DNA from 2 places in the Uliginosibacterium sp. 31-12 genome. Region 2 is predicted to be linked to the other one. Evidence: predicted binding sites of a transcription regulator. Region 2 holds the regulator's gene; the other holds the start of a gene.

Region 1 (9,757 bases), on a different contig from region 2:
GTTCTCCGGCGCATCCTGACAAGACACAAAGCCCTTCGAAGCCTGCTTGAAGGGCGTATGACATTCAACGCAGCAGACCGGTGAGCGCATCACCGGTCTGCTGAGGGGGCTGGCTCAGGCCAGGCTGGCGGCGCGCTGCTTGCGCCGGGCAGCGTGGGTCTTGTAAATGTGCAGCACCACCGACGCGACTGCGACAGCCAGGAAGCCGGCCGAGATCGGCTCGGTCAGGAAGCCCATGAAGTTGCCATCCGAGAGCATCAGGCCGCGGCGCAGATTGGTCTCCGCCATCGGGCCGAGGATCAGGCCGATGATGAAGGGCGTCTGCGGGATCTTGCACTTCACGAAGGCGTAGCCGACCAGACCGAAGAACACGATGGTGCCCACGTCGAAGATGCGGTTGCCGAGGCCGAAGGCGCCCACCACGCACAGCACGAGGATGATCGGCAGCAGGATGTGCTTCGGGATCGCCAGCATCTTCACGAAAATGCGCACGCCGTAAAGCTCGCAGATCAGCATGAATACGGCAGAAACGATCATCGCGATGAAGATCGAATACACCAGCGGGCCTTGCGACATGAACAGCAACGGCCCCGGCTGGATGCCGTGGATCATGAAGCCGCCGAGCAACATGGCCGTCACCGTGTCACCCGGAATACCCAGGGTCAGCAGCGGGATCATGGCCCCGCCCACGGCCGAGCACGAAGCCGCTTCGGATGCCACGATGCCATCGATGCAGCCGGTGCCGAATTTCTCCGGGTTCTTCGACTGCTTCTTGGCCACCATGTAGGCCACGATGTTCGAGGTGCCCGAACCGATGCCGGGCAGGATGCCGATGCCGGTGCCGATCAGGATGGAGCGGATGCAGTTCCAGCCCTGCTCGAAGAACTCCTTGAGCGAGAAGCCGAAGCCCTTCAGCTTGACCACCTGGATCTGGGCATGCTGCTCGCTCTTCACCTCTTCGGCGACCTTGATGATCTCGGAGATCGCGAACAGGCCGATCAGCACGGGCAGGATGTCGAAGCCGCTATTGAGCTCGGTCTGGCCAAAGGTAAAGCGGGTGATGGCATCCACCGGGGCGATGCCGACGGTCGAGAACATGAAGCCTAAGGCGCCGGAAAAGACGCCCTTGACCATCGAGCCGGTGGAAAGTGTGATGATCAGCGTGAGCGAGAAGATGGCGATCGAGAAGTACTCGTGCGGTCCGAAACTCAGGGCGATCTTGGCCAGCGTGGGCGCGATGAAGATCAGGGCCAGGATGGAGACGAAGGTACCGACGAAGGAATAGAAGATGCCGACGCCGAGCGCCTTGGCACCCTCACCCTTTTCCATCATCGGCCCACCATCGAAGGTGGTGGCTACCGAGGCGGGCGTACCCGGAATCTTCAGCAGGATGGCGGAGATCAGGCCGCCGGACACGCCGCCGATGTAGAGCCCCACCAGCAGCGCAATGCCGGAGGTGGCGCTCAGCGAATAGGTGATGGGCAGGAACAGCGCCACCGCCATGGTGGCGGTGAGGCCGGGGATGGCACCGAAGATGATGCCGACCACGGTACCGAAGAAGATGAGTCCGAGCACCTGGAAGGTGAAAACGATCTCGATGCCCTGCTGGAACAATGCAAGCATGGTGGGCCCCTTGTCAGTTGAGGAAGGCGCTCAGCACACCGACCGGCAGAAGCATGTCGAAGGCATAGCGGAAAGTGGCGTAGACAATGGCTGAGGTAAGCACCGCGATCAGCGCATATTTCGGCAGGCTGACCTGATGGTCGTTCGGCGTCAGCACGATGAACTGGGCGAACAGGTAGATCGCCGTGATCACCGGAAAGCCGAGCGGCTCAAGCAGGGCTGCATAGGCGATGATCAGGCCGAGGGTCTTCACGACGGTGCGGTAGTCCGCCTTGTCGTCGGCCTTGGCCGGGGCGTCGGTGCCGACCTTGCTGGCGTCCCACAGCTGGAAGCCGCCGAGCAGACACATCGTGATGGCCAGCACATAGGGCACGAAGGCCGCGTCGATGAACTGCTTGCGGGGCAACTGGCTGGTCATGTACAGATAGCCAAGGCCGATCAGCAGAAAGACGATGCCTACCGCGAATTCGCGTGTTCGGATGTTGCTCATGATGTTTTTCCTGGAGAAGGTTGAGAGCCGGGCGCCGAAGGGCGCGCGCCGTGGTGCGCGCCCCTCTCTGCAGGCTTACTTCTTCTGACGCAGCAGATCCTTGTACTGCATGTAATCGTCACGCACCGCGTTCAGCTCGGTGATCGCTTCCTTGGTCGGGTAGAAAGCCACGGGCTGCTTGAAGCCCTCTTCCAGGGCCTTGGCGTAGGCCGGATCCTTGGTGATCTGGGCCATCACGTCGGACATCTTCTTGATGATGGCCGGGTTGGTCCCCTTCGGGAACGCGACGATGTAGGGCTTCTCCATGTCGAACGTCATGCCCTGTTCGTTGAAGGTCTTGATCTCGCCGAGCAGCGGGTTGCGGGCCTTGTTGTACTGGCCAACCATGAACATGTCGCCGGTGGCCTGGTAATCCTTCACCGGGCCGTAGGAGATCGAGGCCAGATCGATGCGCCCGCCGAGCAACGAGGTGATCTTGTCGGAAGCCGAGCCGACGTCGACAAACTTCATCTGGATGCCGGCCTGCTTCTGGAAGATCAGGCCCTGCAGGTGCGAGTAGCCGCCCAGCTCGGTGCCGTAGATCACCGAGTTCGGTGCGGCCTTGGCCTTGGCGACGATGTCCTTCACTTCCTTCAGGGCGGACTTCTTGCCGGCGGCCAGCACCACGCTCTTGTCGACCGCGGCGATACAGGAAATGTCGAACTTGGCGTCGAACTTGTCGTTGGTCAGGCCCGAGACTTCATTGACGATCAGGTGACCGGTGTGGGCGAACAAGATGGTGTTGCCATCCGGCGCCGCGCCGGCCACCTGGGACATGGCAATCGTGCCGCCGCCGCCGTTCACGTTGGTGACGATCATCGTCTTGCCGGTGATCTTCTCGAAGTAACGTGCCATCTGGCGGGCGTTGAAGTCCGTGTCGCCACCGGCGCCGGCCGGCACGATGATCTGCACAGGGCGCGTCGGCCACGCAACATCTGCGGCCCGGGCGAAAGTGGAGCCGATGACAAGCGTCATGGCCGCGAGCGTGAAACCGATTGCCTTCTTCATGATCAAGAGTCCTCCTGGAGTGTGGGTCCGGCGCTGACCTGGAGGGGTGCAACGCCATCGGGTAAAGCCGTGCTGCGTTCTGGCTGCTCTGTTAAGCGACCCGCCCGGGCTGCAGGGGGCGGAGCCGGGGGTTCGTGGTTCAGGATTTCTGGCCGACTTCAAAATTGGCCATGATCTCCAGCGCGCGCACCAGCGCCGAGTGATCCCAGGCCGCGCCGCCGTGCGCTGCGCAGGTGTTGAACATTTCCTGGCAGGTGGCCGTGTTGGGCAGGGCCACGCCGAGCTTGCGGGCCGAAGTGAGGGCAAGGTTCAGATCCTTCTGGTGCAGCTCGATGCGGAAGCCCGGGTTGAAGGTGCGCTTGATCATGCGTTCGCCATGCACTTCGAGGATCTTCGAGGAGGCGAAGCCGCCCATCAGCGCCTGACGCACCCGCGCCGGATCGGCACCGGCCTTGGAGGCAAACAGCAGCGCCTCGCCCACGGCCTGGATGTTCATCGCCACGATCATCTGGTTGGCCACCTTGGCGGTCTGCCCGTCGCCATTGCCGCCGACCAGGGTGATGTTCTTGCCCATCAGCTCGAACAGCGGCTTCACAGTTTCAAACGTGGCCTCGCTGCCGCCGACCATGATGGAGAGCGTGGCGGCTTCGGCGCCGACCTGACCGCCGGAAACCGGTGCGTCCAGATACTCACAGCCCAGCGCGCGGATCTTCGCGGCGAATTCCTTGGTCTCGATCGGCGAGATCGAGCTCATGTCCACCACGATCTTGCCGGCGGTGAGGCCCGCGGCAATGCCGTGCTCGTCGAACAGGGCTGCGGCTACGTGCGGCGTATCCGGCACCATGATGAAAATGATGTCGGAATGCTGCGCAACCTCTTTGGCGGAGGCATACACCTTGCCGCCCGCCTCGGTCAGCGCCGGGGCCACCGGGCCGATGGTGAACAGCGCCAGCTCATGGCCGCCCTTGATGAGATTGGCCGCCATCGGCGTGCCCATGATGCCCAGCCCTACGAAACCCAGCTTGCTCATTGCGAAACTCCTTGTGCGAATGGGTGATGGCGTGTCGTTCAGAGGTATTTGTCGCGCAGGGCCTGCGTGCCGCTGCGGAATACGCCCAGGTCGCTGCCCACAGCGACGAAAGTGGCGCCCATCTCAAGATAGCGACGCGCATCGGTTTCTGCCGGCGCCAGAATGCCGCTGGGCTTTCCGGCGGCCTTGGCCACAGCAAAGATGCGGGTGATAGCTGCCTGCACGGCGGGATCGGCCGCATTGCCCAGATGCCCCATGCCGGCGGCCAGATCGGAGGGGCCCACGAAGAGGCAGTCCACCCCCTCGACGGCGGCAATGGCTTCGATATTGCTCAGCGCCAGGGTGCTTTCGATCTGCACGATCACGCTGATGTTGTCGTTGATGATCTGCTGGTAATCCTTCACCGTGCCGTATCGGTTGCTGCGATGCGCCACCGATACGCCGCGCATGCCGGCACCGGGGTAGCGCGTGGCGGCTACGGCGCGGGCCGCGTCTTCGGCGCTCTCCACGAAGGGCACGAGGAAGTTGTAGAAGCCGATGTCGAGCAGGCGCTTGATCAGCACAGCGTCATTCGAGGCTGGGCGCACCACGGGCGCGCTGACACTGTCTTTCAGCGCCATCAGCTGCGGGATGAAGGAGAGCACGTCGTTCGGGGCGTGCTCGCCGTCGAGCAGGATCCAGTCGAAACCGGCGAGGCCCAGCACTTCGGTGCTGATCGGGCTGCCCAGTGCGCACCAGCAGCCGGTCAGCTTCTGGCCGGCGATGAGATTGCGGCGAAACTGGTTGGGAAAGGCGGAGTAGGGCTGTGCGGGGGTCATGAGCGAGTTTCCTCAGCGAACGAAACAGGGGCGCTTGGGGTCGTACTTCCAGCCGGGCTGCAGGTACTGCATGGCCATCGCGTCATCGCGCGCGCCGCTGCCGACTTTCTTGTAAAGCTCGTTGGCCTGAAGGATGCGATCCATGTCCGGCTCGATGCCGAGGCCCGGTTTCGCGGACACCTCGACGCAGCCCCCGACGATGCGCGGCGGCTCGGTAGTGAGGCGCTCGCGGCCTTCCTGCCAGATCCAGTGGGTGTCGATGGCGGTGATCTGGCCCGGCGCAGCTGCGGCGGCATGGGTGAACATGGCTAGTGACACATCGAAGTGGTTGTTCGAGTGCGAGCCCCAGATGAGGCCGAATTCGTCGCATATCTGGGCGACGCGCACCGAGCCCTGCATGGTCCAGAAATGCGGGTCGGCCAGCGGGATGTCGACCGAATCGAGCTTCAGCGAGTGGTTGAGCTGGCGCCAGTCGGTGGCGACCATATTGGTGGCCGTGCGGATGCCGGTGGCACGCTTGAACTCGGCCATGATCTCGCGCCCCGAGTAGCCGGCTTCCGGCCCACAGGGGTCTTCGGCATAGCTCAGCACATGGCCCTGCCCCTTGCACAGCGCGATGGCCTCATTCAGCGACCAGGCGCCGTTGGGGTCCAGGGTGACGCCGGCCTGCGGGAAGCGCTGCTTGATGGCGGCGATGGCAGCCATTTCTTCCTCGCCGCCCATCACGCCGCCCTTGAGCTTGAAGTCATTGAAGCCATAGTGCTCGGCCGAGGCTTCGGCCAGCCGCACGATGGATTCCGGCGTCATGGCCACTTCGTTGCGCAGCCGATACCACTCGCTCTTCGCTCCGCCATCGGCGAGGTAGGGCAGGTCGGTGCGCTGGCGCTCACCTATATAGAAGAGGTAGCTGAGCATGCGCACCGCATCGCGCTGCTTGCCCGTACCGAGCAGCTCGCACACCGGCACGCCCAGATGCTGGCCGAGCAGGTCCAGCAGGGCGGCTTCGACGGCGGTGATCACGTTGTCCATGCGCAGGTTGATTTCGTGCGGCTGCTTGAGCACGCGCGCCTCGGATTCCGAGGTGACCTGATGCACCGTGGCCTGGTGGGCGGTGTGGCCGCTCACGAAGCTGCGCCGGATGCTGTTGAGTACGCTGTTGTAGAGCCCGATCGGCTTGCCAAGCACCAGGCTGATCGAGCGCTCCAGCGCCTGGCGGATGCCTTCGCCGCCGGGTACCTCGCCAATGCCGGTGTGGCCGGCGTTGTCGCGCAGGATCACGAGGTTGCGCGTGAAATAGGGGCCGTGCGCGCCGCACAGGTTGAACAACATGCTGTCGTGCCCGGCGACCGGGATCACCCGCATTTCGGTCACGATCGGGGTGCTGCTGTGCGTTGCAATCATGCTGACCTCGGATCAGGGTTTTCGGCGAATGCCCTTATGAAACCTGGCAGGTGCCGCAGACTTCAGCTAGATATGTCGTATGTCGTCGTACGTCTTATCAGCCAGTATAATGAGCGCATGAATGTTTCCTATAAGCGTTGTCTCTGACTGCGGAAAACCCTATGAACAAAGCAGATGGCTCGCTGCTGCCAGCCCGCAAACGCGGCCCCAGCTTGGTCGAGACAGTCATGAACGACCTGGCGGGCAAGATCCGCAACGGTGTCTATCGGGCCGGCGCCAAGTTGCCGACTGAACCCGAAGTGATGGCCGAACATGGCGTGAGCCGCACTGTGGTGCGCGAAACCATGTCGCGCCTGCAGGCCGCCGGGCTGGTCGAGACGCGCCATGGGGTGGGCACCTTCGTGCTGGCCCAGCCAGTGGCTTCGCCGCTGCACATGGACAGCGCCACGGCCATGACCATCCGCGAACTGCTGGCCATGCTGGAACTGCGCATTAGCGTCGAAACCGAGGCGGCAGGTCTTGCTGCGCTGCGTCGCACGGATGCGCAGGTGGAGGAAATGCGTCAGGCCCTGCGCGAGTTCGACGACGAGCTCAGCAAAGGCGGCAGCTCGGTCGACGCAGACTTCAAGTTCCATCTGCTCGTGGCTCAGGCCACCGGCAACCCGTATTTCGAGAATTTCTACCGTCAGCTCGGCATCAATACGATTCCGCGTACGCGCCTGGACACCTCGGTGTTTTCCTCGGCGCCGGGGCAGAGTTATCTGCGCCGCTCCAACGAGGAGCACCTGAGCATCCTCGAAGCCATCGCCCGGCGTGATCCTGAAAACGCCCGGGCCGGCATGCGCTTGCACCTCTCCAACAGCCGCGAGCGGCTGCGCCTGGCCAGCGAAGAAGCCGAGCGCAGGAAAGAGGGCTGACAACAGCGCTTGTCATACGACGTCTTCTGGCGAAGAATGGCGCCTCCTTTCAGGGGATGCCGAGATGAACGCGCTGTGGATGCTGCTGACCTGCTTTCTGTTTGCCACCATGGGCGCCTGCGTAAAATCCGTTGGCAGCCATTTCAACATCGGCCAGATCGTGGGTGTACGTGGTCTGGTGCCGGCCCTGATCCTGGGCGCATGGGTGCTGTGGCAGCAGCGTTCGCTGTACTCGGTACACTGGAAAAGCCATCTGTACCGCTCCACCGCCGGCACCCTGTCGATGCTGCTGTACTTCCTGGCGATCACGCACCTGCCGCTGGCCACGGCAGTCACGCTTAACAACACCTCGGCGCTGTTTCTCGCGGGCATCCTGTCTTTCCGTCAGCCGCCACCGCGCGCGGTGTTTGGCGCGCTGGCGCTGGGTTTTGCCGGTGTGGTACTGGTGCTGCAGCCAAGCTTTGCCCAGGAACAGTGGGTGGGCGCAGCCTATGGCCTGGCGTCGGCCTTTCTGACCTGCGTAGCGCAGCTTAACCTGCGCGAGTTGGGGCGTGCCGGCGAGCCTGAATGGCGCACCGTGTGCATCTTTTCCCTGACTACGGCCCTGCTGGCCTTGCCCGTGGCGCTGTGGCTATCTTCTTCTGCCACGCAGGCGAGTGAGCTTGAGTGGGGCTACCTGATCGCCGTCGGACTGTGCGGCGGCCTCGGCCAGCTCACGTTGAGCCGGGCCTTCGGGCGCGGGCGGGCCATCGTCACGGCCAGCGTAGGCTATTCGACGGTGATCTTCTCCAGCCTCTACGGCACGCTGCTGTGGGGAGACCGGATTTCCCTGCTCTCCATCTTGGGCATCGCCATGATCATCGTCGCCAGCCTGATTAGTACCCACCCCGCTGTGTGGCGCGGACACAAGGCCGAACACGCAGACTGAGCCCGCTCGGGACGAGTACCTGCAAACCTCCAGCGGTGTCTGCACAGAAGGCGCCGTAACGCATCGCCAACCCCAGCAGAGGCTTGTCGGCAGCCCCTCTGCCAGCGGCTTTGGGCCGCCTTGGCTTACCCAAGCCGTTGGTGCGTAACAAAAATAGTTAACGGTCGTCCCTTGAAACCGCCCCACCCCGCCCCTATCATTAGCACTCGTCAGGGGAGAGTGCTAACAGCGCGGCGTCAGCCGCCCCGGCCCTCCCCGGGTTCCCCCGGGTGCCACGCACCCAAGATTTTTTAAATCAAACCCTTAACAGGAGTGGATATGAAGATTCGTCCCCTGCACGACCGCGTGGTCGTCAAGCGCGTTGAAGCCGAAGAAAAGACTTCTTCCGGCATCGTTCTGGCCAGCTCTGCCGTTGAAAAACCCGACATGGGTGAAGTGGTCTCCGTCGGCACCGGCAAGCTGCTGGATGACGGCTCCGTGCGCGCCCTGCAACTGAAGGCTGGCGACAAGGTCATCTTCGGCAAGTACAGCGGCCAGACCGTCAAGGTCGACGGCGAAGAACTGTTGGTGATGCGCGAAGAAGACATCTTCGGCGTCATCGAGTAAGGACTGGTTTCGCGCAACGAATGCGGGTCGGGCTAAAGGCTCCGCTCACGCAGCGCACCTCCTTTCATTCCACGAATTTTCTGAATATCACTGGAGCTATAAATGGCTGCTAAAGAAGTCAAGTTCGGCGATTCCGCTCGCGAACGCATGGTTGCTGGCGTTAACGTTCTCGCCAATGCCGTTAAAGTCACCCTCGGCCCGAAGGGTCGCAACGTGGTGCTGGAGCGCTCCTACGGCGCCCCGACCGTGACCAAGGATGGTGTCTCCGTCGCCAAGGAAATCGAACTGAAGGACAAGTTCGAGAACATGGGCGCCCAGATGGTCAAGGAAGTCGCTTCCAAGACCTCCGACATCGCCGGTGACGGCACCACCACCGCCACCGTGCTGGCCCAGGCCATCGTGCGCGAAGGCATGAAGTTCGTGGCCGCCGGCATGAACCCGATGGACCTGAAGCGCGGCATCGACAAGGCTGTTGCAGCCCTGATCGAAGAGCTGAAGAAGGTCTCCAAGCCCTGTTCCACCAGCAAGGAAATCGCTCAGGTCGGCTCCATCTCCGCCAACAGCGACGCTTCCATCGGCGAAATCATCGCTACCGCGATGGACAAGGTTGGCAAGGCTGGCGTGATCACCGTTGAAGACGGCAAGAGCCTGGACAACGAGCTGGACGTCGTCGAAGGTATGCAATTCGACCGCGGCTACCTGTCGCCCTACTTCATCAACAACCAGGATCGTCAGATCGCCACGATGGATAGCCCCTTCGTGCTGCTGTACGACAAGAAGGTTTCCAACATCCGTGACCTGCTGCCGGTTCTGGAGCAAGTCGCCAAGGCTGGCCGCCCGCTGCTGATCATCGCTGAAGACGTCGATGGCGAAGCGCTGGCCACCCTGGTGGTGAAC
Region 2 (9,757 bases):
ACCACGTCCACGCTCTTCACGCCTTCCTTGGCTAGTTTCTGCAGGCTGGGTTCGGTATAGGGCTGCAGCCATTCGGCGCGACCGAAGCGGGACTGAAAGGTGACGAGGTATTGCTCGGGCTTGAGCGAGAGGTATTCGGCCAGTAGGCGCGCGGTCTTGTGGCACTCGCAGTGGTAGGGGTCGCCTTTGTCGAGCGAGAAACGCGGCGTGCCATGGAAGCTCATTACGAGCTTGTCCGGCATGCCATGCTGTTGCCAGTGCGCGGCGATGCGCTGACCCAGCGCACGGATGTAGTCAGGATGGTCATGGAAGCTTCGCACGAAGCGCAGCTCGGGCAGATTGCGGATCTTCATCCCGGCTGCAGCCACTGCATCGAAGGCACTGGCGGTGGTGCTGGCGGCATATTGCGGATAGAGCGGCAGCACCAGTATTCGGCTGCAGCCACGCGCCTTGAGGCGCATCAGCGCCCCCTCCACGTCTGGCTGACCGTAGCGCATGGCCCAGTCGACCTGAACGTCCGGATGCCCCGCCTGCAGCAGGTAGCCGGCGAGCAGCTTGGCTTGTTTTTCCGTATGAACCCGCAACGGCGAGCCTTCCTTGCTCCACACCGTGGCGTACTTTGCGGCTGACTTTTTGGGGCGAGTATTGAGGATGATGCCGTTGAGGATTAACCACCATAGCGCGCGCGGAATTTCGACCACACGCGGGTCGGAGAGGAACTGCTTCAGATAGGGGCGCACTGCCTTGGCAGTCGGCGCGGCCGGAGTGCCGAGATTGATCAGCAGCACGCCGGTACGTGGTGTGCTGCCATGCGTGAATTCAGGCTCTTGCAGAAAGCGGGGCATGGTGATCCTGTGCAATCGATTGCCTTTATGCCGGCAGTTGCCGGAGTTTGGCGTTTTCGCGGGGAGTCAGGTGTTGCTCGACAAGGCGCTGGAAAGCAGTCGTGCTGTGATGTCCACAATCGGGATGACGCGTTCGTAAGCCATGCGCTGCGGGCCGATCACAGCCACGGTGCCGACAACTTGGCCGTCGACCTCGTAAGGCGCGGTGACCACACTGCATTCGTCCAGCGGGCTGATGCCGGATTCTCCGCCGATGAAGAGCTGCACGCCCTCGGCGCGATTGGAAATATCCAGCAACTGCACCAGGCCAGACTTCTGCTCGAACATTCGGAACAGCTCGCGCAGGCGGTTCATGTTGGAGGAAATGTCATCCACTTCCAATAGCTTGCGTTCGCCGGTGATCAGATAGCCCGAGTTCTGTTCCTCCATGGCTTCCTGGCCAACAGTAATGGCGGCCGACATCAGCTCGCTCATGTTCTGCTGCAGCTGCACCAGCTCACCGCGCAGGTGATCGACCATTTCGCCAAAAGCCAGCCCGGCGCAATGGTGGTTCAGGTAATTCGCAGCGGTGACGAGTTCGGAGGCTGTGTAGGCGCGTTGGGTGAACAGGATGCGATTCTGCACATCGCCGCTCATAGCCACGATGATCAGCAGCACGCGGGTGTCCGACAGGCTCACGAACTCGATCTGGCGGATTTTGGTGGCTTCGCGGCGTGGCGCGGCGACGATGCCGGCAAAGCTGGTCAACTCCGAGAGCAGGCTGGAAGCTGCAGAGAGTACGCGGCGTGGCTCGTCCGGATGGATGTGGTGTTGAAGTTCGCGAACTTCGGTCTGCGCCAGCGGTTTGACGGTAAGCAGGGTGTCCACGAACAGACGATAGCCACGTGCGGTAGGGATGCGACCGGCAGAGGTATGTGGGCTGGTGATCAGGCCCAGCTCTTCCAGATCCGACATCACGTTGCGGATCGTAGCGGGCGAGAGTTCCAGCCCGGACTGCTTGGAGAGCACGCGCGAACCTACGGGTTGACCCTCGGCGATATAGCGTTCGACGAGCGTTTTCAGCAGGAGTTGGGCACGTTTGTCTAGCTGGGGCATGGCTGCATTGTAAGGGCTTGGCAGGAGCTTTGGGCAGATCCTGCGGCCTGGCCCAAACAGCAGAATTGGGGGGCATTTAGCCGGCTCACATGCCGCTCCACGTAGGCAAAAACTTGCAAAAATTTGCTAAACCTTTGTTCTGACTCGCCGTTACAGAACGCATCGGGCTCCGACTGAAGCGGCTTGCTGCTGACTGGAACCTATAAAACTAGAGAAACGCATTTCCGTCAGGAGTTAGCCATGCCAACCGTTACCGGACTGTCGGCCTCACAGATAGCCGCACTGACCACAACCCAGGTGGCCGCACTCACGACCGCGGATTTCAAGGCGCTTTCCCAAACCCAGATCGGTGCATTCAGCGCAGAGCAGATTGCGGCGATGGAAACCCAGGATCTGGTGACCCTGACCGGGGCCCAGGTTGCTGCGTTCACCCCTTACAACGTGGTGGGTTTCACCAGTGGACAGATTCAGGCGCTGACTCAAACCCAGTTTCAGGGCATGACGGTTGAGCAACTCAGCTCCCTGAGTTCCGATCAGATAGCCGCCATGGAAACCCGTGATCTGGCGGCCCTGTCGGTGACGCAATTGCGCGGGCTGACGGTGGATCAGCTTGTCGGGTTTGGTACGAGTCAAATCCGGTCTTTGAGTGCCACACAGGTCGCTGGCTTCTCTGCCGAGCAGATCGGCTCCTTCTCCACCACGCAGATTTCCGCCCTGTCGACTTCGCAAATCAAGGTTTTGACAACAGGGCAGGTGGCTTCTCTGGGGGCTGAACAGGTTGCGGCGCTGACCACGGCCCAGGTGAGGAATCTGACTGTTAGCCAGGTCCAGACCTTGTCCGAAGACCAGCTCAATGCGTTGGAGACTAGTGACTTCAGTGCTTTGACGGCAACCCAGATCCAGGCACTGAAGACCAACCAGATCAGTGCCTTGTCGGAATCCCAGATTGCGGCTTTGACGACGCAGCAGGCCGCCAGTCTCACCCAGGCCCAGATCCAGGTGCTCTCGCCGGAGCAGATTCAGGCCATGAAGACGCAGGACGTTGGCGCACTGGCTGTATCGCAGCTCAAGGGGCTGACAACCGAGCAAATCGAATCCTTGTCGTCTGCCCAAGTGGCGGCAATGACTTCTGGCCAGTTGGCCAGCTTTAGTGCGAATCAGCTCAAAGCGCTCACGACGGCACAGGTGTCGGCCCTTGAAACACAGGATCTGGCCGCGCTGCTTGCAACCCAGATCAGCAGTTTGAAAACGGATCAGCTCGCTGCGCTGAGCACCACACAGATCCAGGCCTTGCAGGCTACCCAGGTTGCCGCATTGAGTTCCGCCCAGGTACGTGCTTTGAGCAGCGCCCAGATCGCGGCGCTGGAAACGCGGGATCTGTCCGCTCTGTCTGCCACGCAGATTGCAAGTCTGACCAATGAGCAGGTGTCTGCCCTCGGCACACAGCAGTTTGCGGCCCTTTCAGGCGCGCAGATCAAGGGGCTGACGAGCAGCCATATCCAGGCGTTGACGACGGGCCAGATCGAAGCACTGAACTCGGTGCAGGTACAGAGTCTGTCTGCGACCCAGGTTTCTGCCATGTCATCCGATCAGATCGTGGCGATGGAAACCCGCGATTTCTCGATGCTGAGCGCTACGCAATTGCGCGGATGGGATGCCAGCCAGGTCGGCACCCTGACCACGAGTCAGATCGTGGCCTTCACGGCCATGCAGATCGCTGGTTTGACCACCTCCCAATTGTCGGGGCTGAGCACGGGGCAGGTCAGTGCGATCGAGACACGTGATCTGGTTGCCCTGACGGCAACCCAGATCCAGAAGCTCTCGACGGATCAGCTGAGCGCTTTGAGTTCGACCCAGATTCAGAGTCTGACCGCCCTTCAGATCAAGGGCCTGGATGCTTCGCAATTTGCGGGCTTTTCAACTGAGCAGATTCAGAGCCTGACGACTGCTCAGTTCAGCAACCTTTCGGCTACTCAGCTGGGAGGGCTCAATTCGAGTCAGATCGCTGCAATTGAAACCAGCGATTTGCGATTGTTGTCCGCAACCCAGCTTGCCGGGCTGAATTCTGACCAACTCAGCGCGCTGGGGACGGACCAGCTGGGGGCGTTGAAGACCAATCAGATTCAGGGTTTGACCACTACTCAGCTGGCTGGGCTCACGTCCGATCAGATCGAGTCACTGACGACCGATCAGTTCAGGGCCATGAGTGCCAAGCAGATCAGCTCTTTTTCGACTACCCAGATCGCAGCCCTGGCGACCGATGATCTGACATCCTTGACGACCGCGCAGTTCAAGGCAATGAGTGCAACCCAGCTGGCCGCATTGACGACCAGCCAGATCACTGGGCTGAATGAAGAGCAGATCAGCGTGCTGAGCTCGGCGCAGCTGGCTGGCCTCGAAACCGCCGATCTTTCGGTCATGAATGCCACGCAGTTGCGGAGCCTGACGACGGCTCAGCTGCGCCAGCTCTCGACTGATCAGGTGGCTTCACTGACCTCGGCTCAGGTCGCAGGTCTTGGTGCTGCTCAGATCAGCGCCTTGAAGACGGATCAGATTGCAGCACTCAACTCCGAGGATCTCTCGGCGATGAGCCGGGTGCAGATCCGCAGCATGACAACTGCGCAGCTGAATGTACTGACGACGGATCAGTTCTCCGGGCTGGACTCCTCCCAGATTACGGCCTTGAGTGCCGCACAGGTGGGCTCACTGCGCACGGATCAGATTCGCGCCATGACGGTGGACGAACTTGGCGCCATGAGCCAGAGCCAGGTGCAGGGTTTTGTCACCTCACAGATCCGCGCAATGACGACCGAGCAGGTCAGTGCCCTGACGAGCGCGCAGATGTCCGCCATGAGTTCGGCTCAGCTTGCCGCACTTGATTCTGCCCAGATCGGGGCCATCGGTACCGGGGATCTGGCGGCTTTGAGCGCCACCAAGGTGCGGGGCTTCACGACAGCTCAGATGCAGGCGCTTACCAGTGATCAGATCACCGCCCTGACGACCGGGCAGATTGCCGGGCTGAGTACGGCTCAGGTTGCCGCGCTTGAGACCGCTGACCTGCAGGCCATGAGTTCTCAGCAGATTGCCGCGCTGACCAATACTCAGGAGCGTGCACTCACCAGCCAGCAGGTGGGCGCTTTGACGAGTGACCAGATCGGCTCACTGTCCGCAAGCTGGATTGCAACGCTCGCAACGAGCCAGATCGCCTCCTTGAGCTCCGAGCAGTTGAACAACCTGACGAGTGCCCAGATTCAGGCGCTCACGACCGGTCAGATCGCAGCCTTGTCGTCCAGCCAGATTACTTCGATGACGACGGAGCAGCTGTCCGCCTTGCGTTCGGCCCAGATGACGGGCTTTGAAACCGGCGATCTTACGAATCTGACCACCGCACAACTGGCCAGCCTGACGACGGCTCAGCTGGGCGGCTTGAGCAGCACCCAGATTGCTGCGCTCAGCACTACCCAGATCGGGCGGCTGAGCACTGATCAGGTACGGGGCTTGAGCAGCGCTCAACTCCAGGCGCTGACCACTACCCAGATGAGTGGGCTGGGGTCTGATCAGCTGGCGGCGCTGACGACCGCCCAGTTCGCTGCGCTGGAAACGGCAGATGTGGCCGCGCTGAGCACCGAGCAGCTGGCTAATCTGTCGACTACGCAGGTGAATGCGCTCTCTACTTCCCAGGTGGCAGGACTCCAGACTTCGCAGATTCGCGGCTTGACCTCGGCCCAGGTTGCTGCGCTGAGCACCGGCCAGATCAAGGCATTGACTACGGCCCAGGCTGCTGCCTTGGGCACTGCGCAGACGGTGGGCCTGGGGACTACCCAGATTGCAGCGATGGAAACCCGTGATCTTGCCGCGCTGAGTTCTGTTCAGCTGGCTGGTTTGACGACAACCCAGGTCGCTGCATTGGGCACCCAGCAGATTGCGTCGCTGACCACCACTGAATTGCAGGGGCTCACCAGTGCCCAGGTTCAGGCACTCGATAGCACCCAGATTCGCGCACTGACGACCGGCCAGATTGCTTCGCTGACGACCAACCAGACCAATGCGCTCACCACAGCCCAGCTGCTGGCCCTCGAGACGGCTGACCTGGCTGCGCTCACCACGACGCAGGTGTCGCAACTCGCAGCAGGGCAGGTGGCTGCCTTGACGACCAGCCAGATCCGCATTCTCTCCTCTGCACAGATCGGAGCGCTGAGTGCCGAGCATATCAATGCCATGTCCACGGATCAGGTGGTGGCGATTGAAACGGCAGACATCGGGGCGTTGAGCAGCACCCAGATCAGGAACTTCAGTGCAGACCAGATTGCCAGCCTGACGAGTGCTCAGGTCGCGGCCTTGAGCACCGATCAGATCCGCTCGATTGAGGCGGATGATCTGGCTGCGGTGAGCAGCACGCAAATTTCCAGGTTGTCGACGGCCCAGGTGGCTGCCCTGACGACCCTGCAGGTTGTGGGTCTGGAAGAAACCCAGGTTGCTGCTTTGAGCAGCGCCCAGATCCAGGCCATGGGCACCAGCCAGATTGCAGCACTGGAACTCAATGACCTTGCTGCCATGAGTACCGCGCAGCTTGCCGCATTCTCCACCGCGCAGATCGCCGGTTTGACGACGGCCCAGGCGACAGCTTTGACGACCGCCCAGATTGCAGCCCTGAGCAGCGCTCAGGTGCGTGCACTGGAAACGCGTGATCTGGTCACCCTGAATGCTGATCAGATTGGTGCGCTGGATACCCGGCAGATCGTTGCCTTGAGCAGCACACAGGTTCAAGCGCTGACGGCTGAGCAGTTGGGCGCCTTGAGTTCCGCTCAGGTTGGGGCACTTGAAACCTCCGATCTGGCGCTGCTGAGTACCACACAGATCCGCAATCTCTCGGCTGAGCAGATCGCAGGCCTTACAACGGCTCAGATTCAGTCCCTGAGTACCGATCAGGTCAAGGCTCTCACTGGAGCGCAGATTGCTGCCCTGAGCTCTACCCAGCTTGTGGCTATTGAGACCCGTGATCTGGAAGCGCTGGGTGTAGGCCAGGTCAGAAGCTTCACCACGGATCAGGTTTCTGGGCTGACCAGTGCCCAGATCCAGGCCTTGAGCACCACTCAGGCCCAGGGCTTGAGGACGGATCAGATTGCCGCACTGACCACTGCACAGGTTCGCGCAATGGAGGTCGCCGATGTATCGGCCTTCACCACGGCTCAGCTCCAGGCCATTGAAACGGCGGACTTCGCCGCATTGAGCTCGGCACAGGTCCAGGGCCTGAGCACCGCTCAGGTAGAGGCCATGACAACGGCTCAGGCTGGCGCGATGACCGCGACTCAGGTTGGCAGCATGACGACGGCTCAGGTGGCGGCAATGCAGACGGCCGACCTGACACAACTGGGCTCCAGCCAGATCCAGGCGCTGAGCACGGCGCAGGTTGTTGCCTTGGGCACGACACAAGCTGCCGCGCTGCTGACCAGCCAGGTGTCCAGCCTCACTGCGGCCCAGATTGGCGCCATCGAAACCTCCGACCTCGTCGCACTCGATACCAGCCAGTTCCAGGCGTTGAGCTCCGCGCAGATCCAGGCGCTGGGCACTGGCCAGGTGCAGGCCTTGAAGACCACGCAGATCGAGGCGCTGACAACGACCCAGGCCGCCGCGCTTACAACGGCGCAAGTGGCTGCGCTGACCACCACGCAACTGGTGGCCGTGGAGACCATGGACATCGCGGTATTGGGCGCCGCCCAGATGACCGCGCTGAGCAGTGCGCAGGAAGTGGCGCTGACCAGCGCCCAGGTGGCCGTGCTCTCCAGCGTTCAGATTGGCGCACTGTCCGGCGACTGGGCGGATGCGCTGGGAACCACCCAGCTGGCCGCACTGACCAGTGCTCAGACCCTTGGCATGACCACAGCCCAGATCCAGGTACTGGATTCGGCCCAGATCGTGGCCCTGACGAGTACCCAGGCTCAGGCGCTGACCATCGAGCAGCTCGCCGCCATGAGCAGTGCTCAGGTCGCCGCACTGGCGACGGACGATCTCGCCGTATTGAGTGGCAACCAGATCCAGGCGTTGGGCACGGCTCAGACCCGTGCGCTGACTTCCGCTCAGATCCAGGCGCTGACGACCACCCAGGTCCAGGCGCTCACCGCAGAGCAGCTTGGCGCTTTGAGTTCCGATCAGATCGCAGCCTTCGAAACCTCCGATCTGGCCGCTATGACAACGGCACAGGTGCGCAGCCTCTCCACAGCGCAGATTGCCGCGCTGACCACTGCCCAGATCTCCGGGTTGAACACCACGCAGGTCAGTTCGCTGACGGTGGCTCAACTGGGTGCGTTCGAAACCAGCGATCTGCAACAGCTCACTTCCTCGCAGATCCAGGCGCTGACCGCACTCCAGATCACCAACCTGAGTACTGCCCAGACCCAGGTGCTGACTTCGACCCAGATTGCGGCGCTGAACACGAGCCAGATCCAGTCGCTGACGGCAGACCAGCTCGGAGCCCTGACCTCGGCGCAGTTTGCCGCGATCGAAACCGGCGATGTGCAGGCCCTGACGGCGATCCAGATCCAGTCTCTGAGCACCACGCAGATCGCGGCACTCACGACCTCCGCTGCTGGCCAGCTCGCAGCACTGACGACCAGCCAGATCCAGTCGCTCACAGCGGCTCAGGTGGGTGCGTTGAGTACGGCACAGGTCTCCTCGCTGACGACCAGTCAGGTCACCGCGATCGACCCGACGGATCTGGTTTCGCTCACCACCGCCCAGATCGATGCGCTGAGCAATGGTCAGGAAACGGCGCTGAACTCCAGCCAGCTCGTGGCACTAAGCAGCCAGCAGATCGGTGCGCTCTCCACGACGTGGGCTGGCGCTTTGAGCACGACGCAAGTCGCACAGCTCACGGCTACCCAGATCACTGGCCTGACGACTTCTCAACTCGCGGCATTTGGCAACAGCCAGATTCAGGCGATCGAGGTGGTGGATCTCATGCAGATGAGCACGACCCAGATTACCAATCTGGCCGACAGCCAGCTGCAGGCCTTCAGCACTACGCAGATCCAGAACCTGACCGAAGGCCAGATCAGCGCACTGAATACGGATCAGCTGACCGCACTCACTGCATCGCAGGCTGCCGCAGTGACCGAAACCCAGCGTGCCGCCCTGACGACGGCTCAGATATCCGCCCTGGATTCCTGAGTAATGATCTGATTTGGCACCCCGAAACCGGTTTATTCCGGTTTCGGGAGCAGGCCCGGAGGCATTAATCTGCAGGCTACCCGTGAAAGGATGTAGCCGTGGCTGAGTCTGGAACAGATTTAGGGAGTGTGCTGCTGCGTGCCTGGCAGGGTCAGCTTGATCTGCTGCAGCTCTTCAATGCTGCTGCGGGTTTTGATGCGCAAGGCCTGTTCCCACTCTCGGCCGTGCTGTACCAGACCTGGCTGCAGCGCAATCATTCCGATCGTCAGCAATACGTCTACTTCAATCTGGGTTCTGCCTTGCTCAATGCGGGCGATCTGGAGCCTGCCCAGACTGCCTATCAGAAGGCAGCAGAGCTGGATGCCGGTTTCATCCAGCCACGATTCAATTTGGGTATTGTGCAGGAGCGGCTCGGGCGCATCGCGGATGCACTGGAGATGTGGCGCTGGGTAACGGTCAATGTGAACCCGGAGGACCCTGAGCAGCGCGAGATGCTGATCTCGGCGCTGAATAACATCGGGCGCGTGCAGGATGCCGCAAAGCAGTATGGCGAGGCACATGATTGCCTCACACGCAGCCTTCAACTCAAACCCGATCAGCCTGATGTGCTGCACCACTGGGTCTTCATTCGGGCACGGCAGTGTGCCTGG

The links. The regulator HrcA, encoded in region 2, represses chaperone genes, less so after heat shock. The targets are predictions, from matches to a motif close to TNTTAGCACTCNNNGNCNNNGAGTGCTAANA.
Region 1: the regulator HrcA is predicted to act here: its motif matches at 8,452-8,482, upstream of groES (co-chaperone GroES).

The regions. Positions count from the first base shown of each region.
Region 1 is NZ_JAUOOA010000004.1:91,163-100,919, forward strand. Features, by position in the region: gene Q3Y64_RS09365 (LysR family transcriptional regulator) at 1-90, opposite strand, end outside; gene Q3Y64_RS09370 (tripartite tricarboxylate transporter permease) at 115-1,623, opposite strand; gene Q3Y64_RS09375 (tripartite tricarboxylate transporter TctB family protein) at 1,637-2,113, opposite strand; gene Q3Y64_RS09380 (tripartite tricarboxylate transporter substrate binding protein) at 2,189-3,160, opposite strand; gene glxR (2-hydroxy-3-oxopropionate reductase) at 3,300-4,190, opposite strand; gene garL (2-dehydro-3-deoxyglucarate aldolase) at 4,229-5,008, opposite strand; gene Q3Y64_RS09395 (enolase C-terminal domain-like protein) at 5,021-6,409, opposite strand; gene Q3Y64_RS09400 (FadR/GntR family transcriptional regulator) at 6,571-7,326, shown strand; gene Q3Y64_RS09405 (DMT family transporter) at 7,391-8,254, shown strand; gene groES (co-chaperone GroES) at 8,573-8,860, shown strand; gene groL (chaperonin GroEL) at 8,963-9,757, shown strand, end outside.
Region 2 is NZ_JAUOOA010000001.1:233,924-243,680, forward strand. Features, by position in the region: gene hemH (ferrochelatase) at 1-845, opposite strand, end outside; gene hrcA (heat-inducible transcriptional repressor HrcA) at 912-1,940, opposite strand; gene Q3Y64_RS01080 (hypothetical protein) at 2,181-9,107, shown strand; gene Q3Y64_RS01085 (acetylglucosamine transferase) at 9,206-9,757, shown strand, end outside.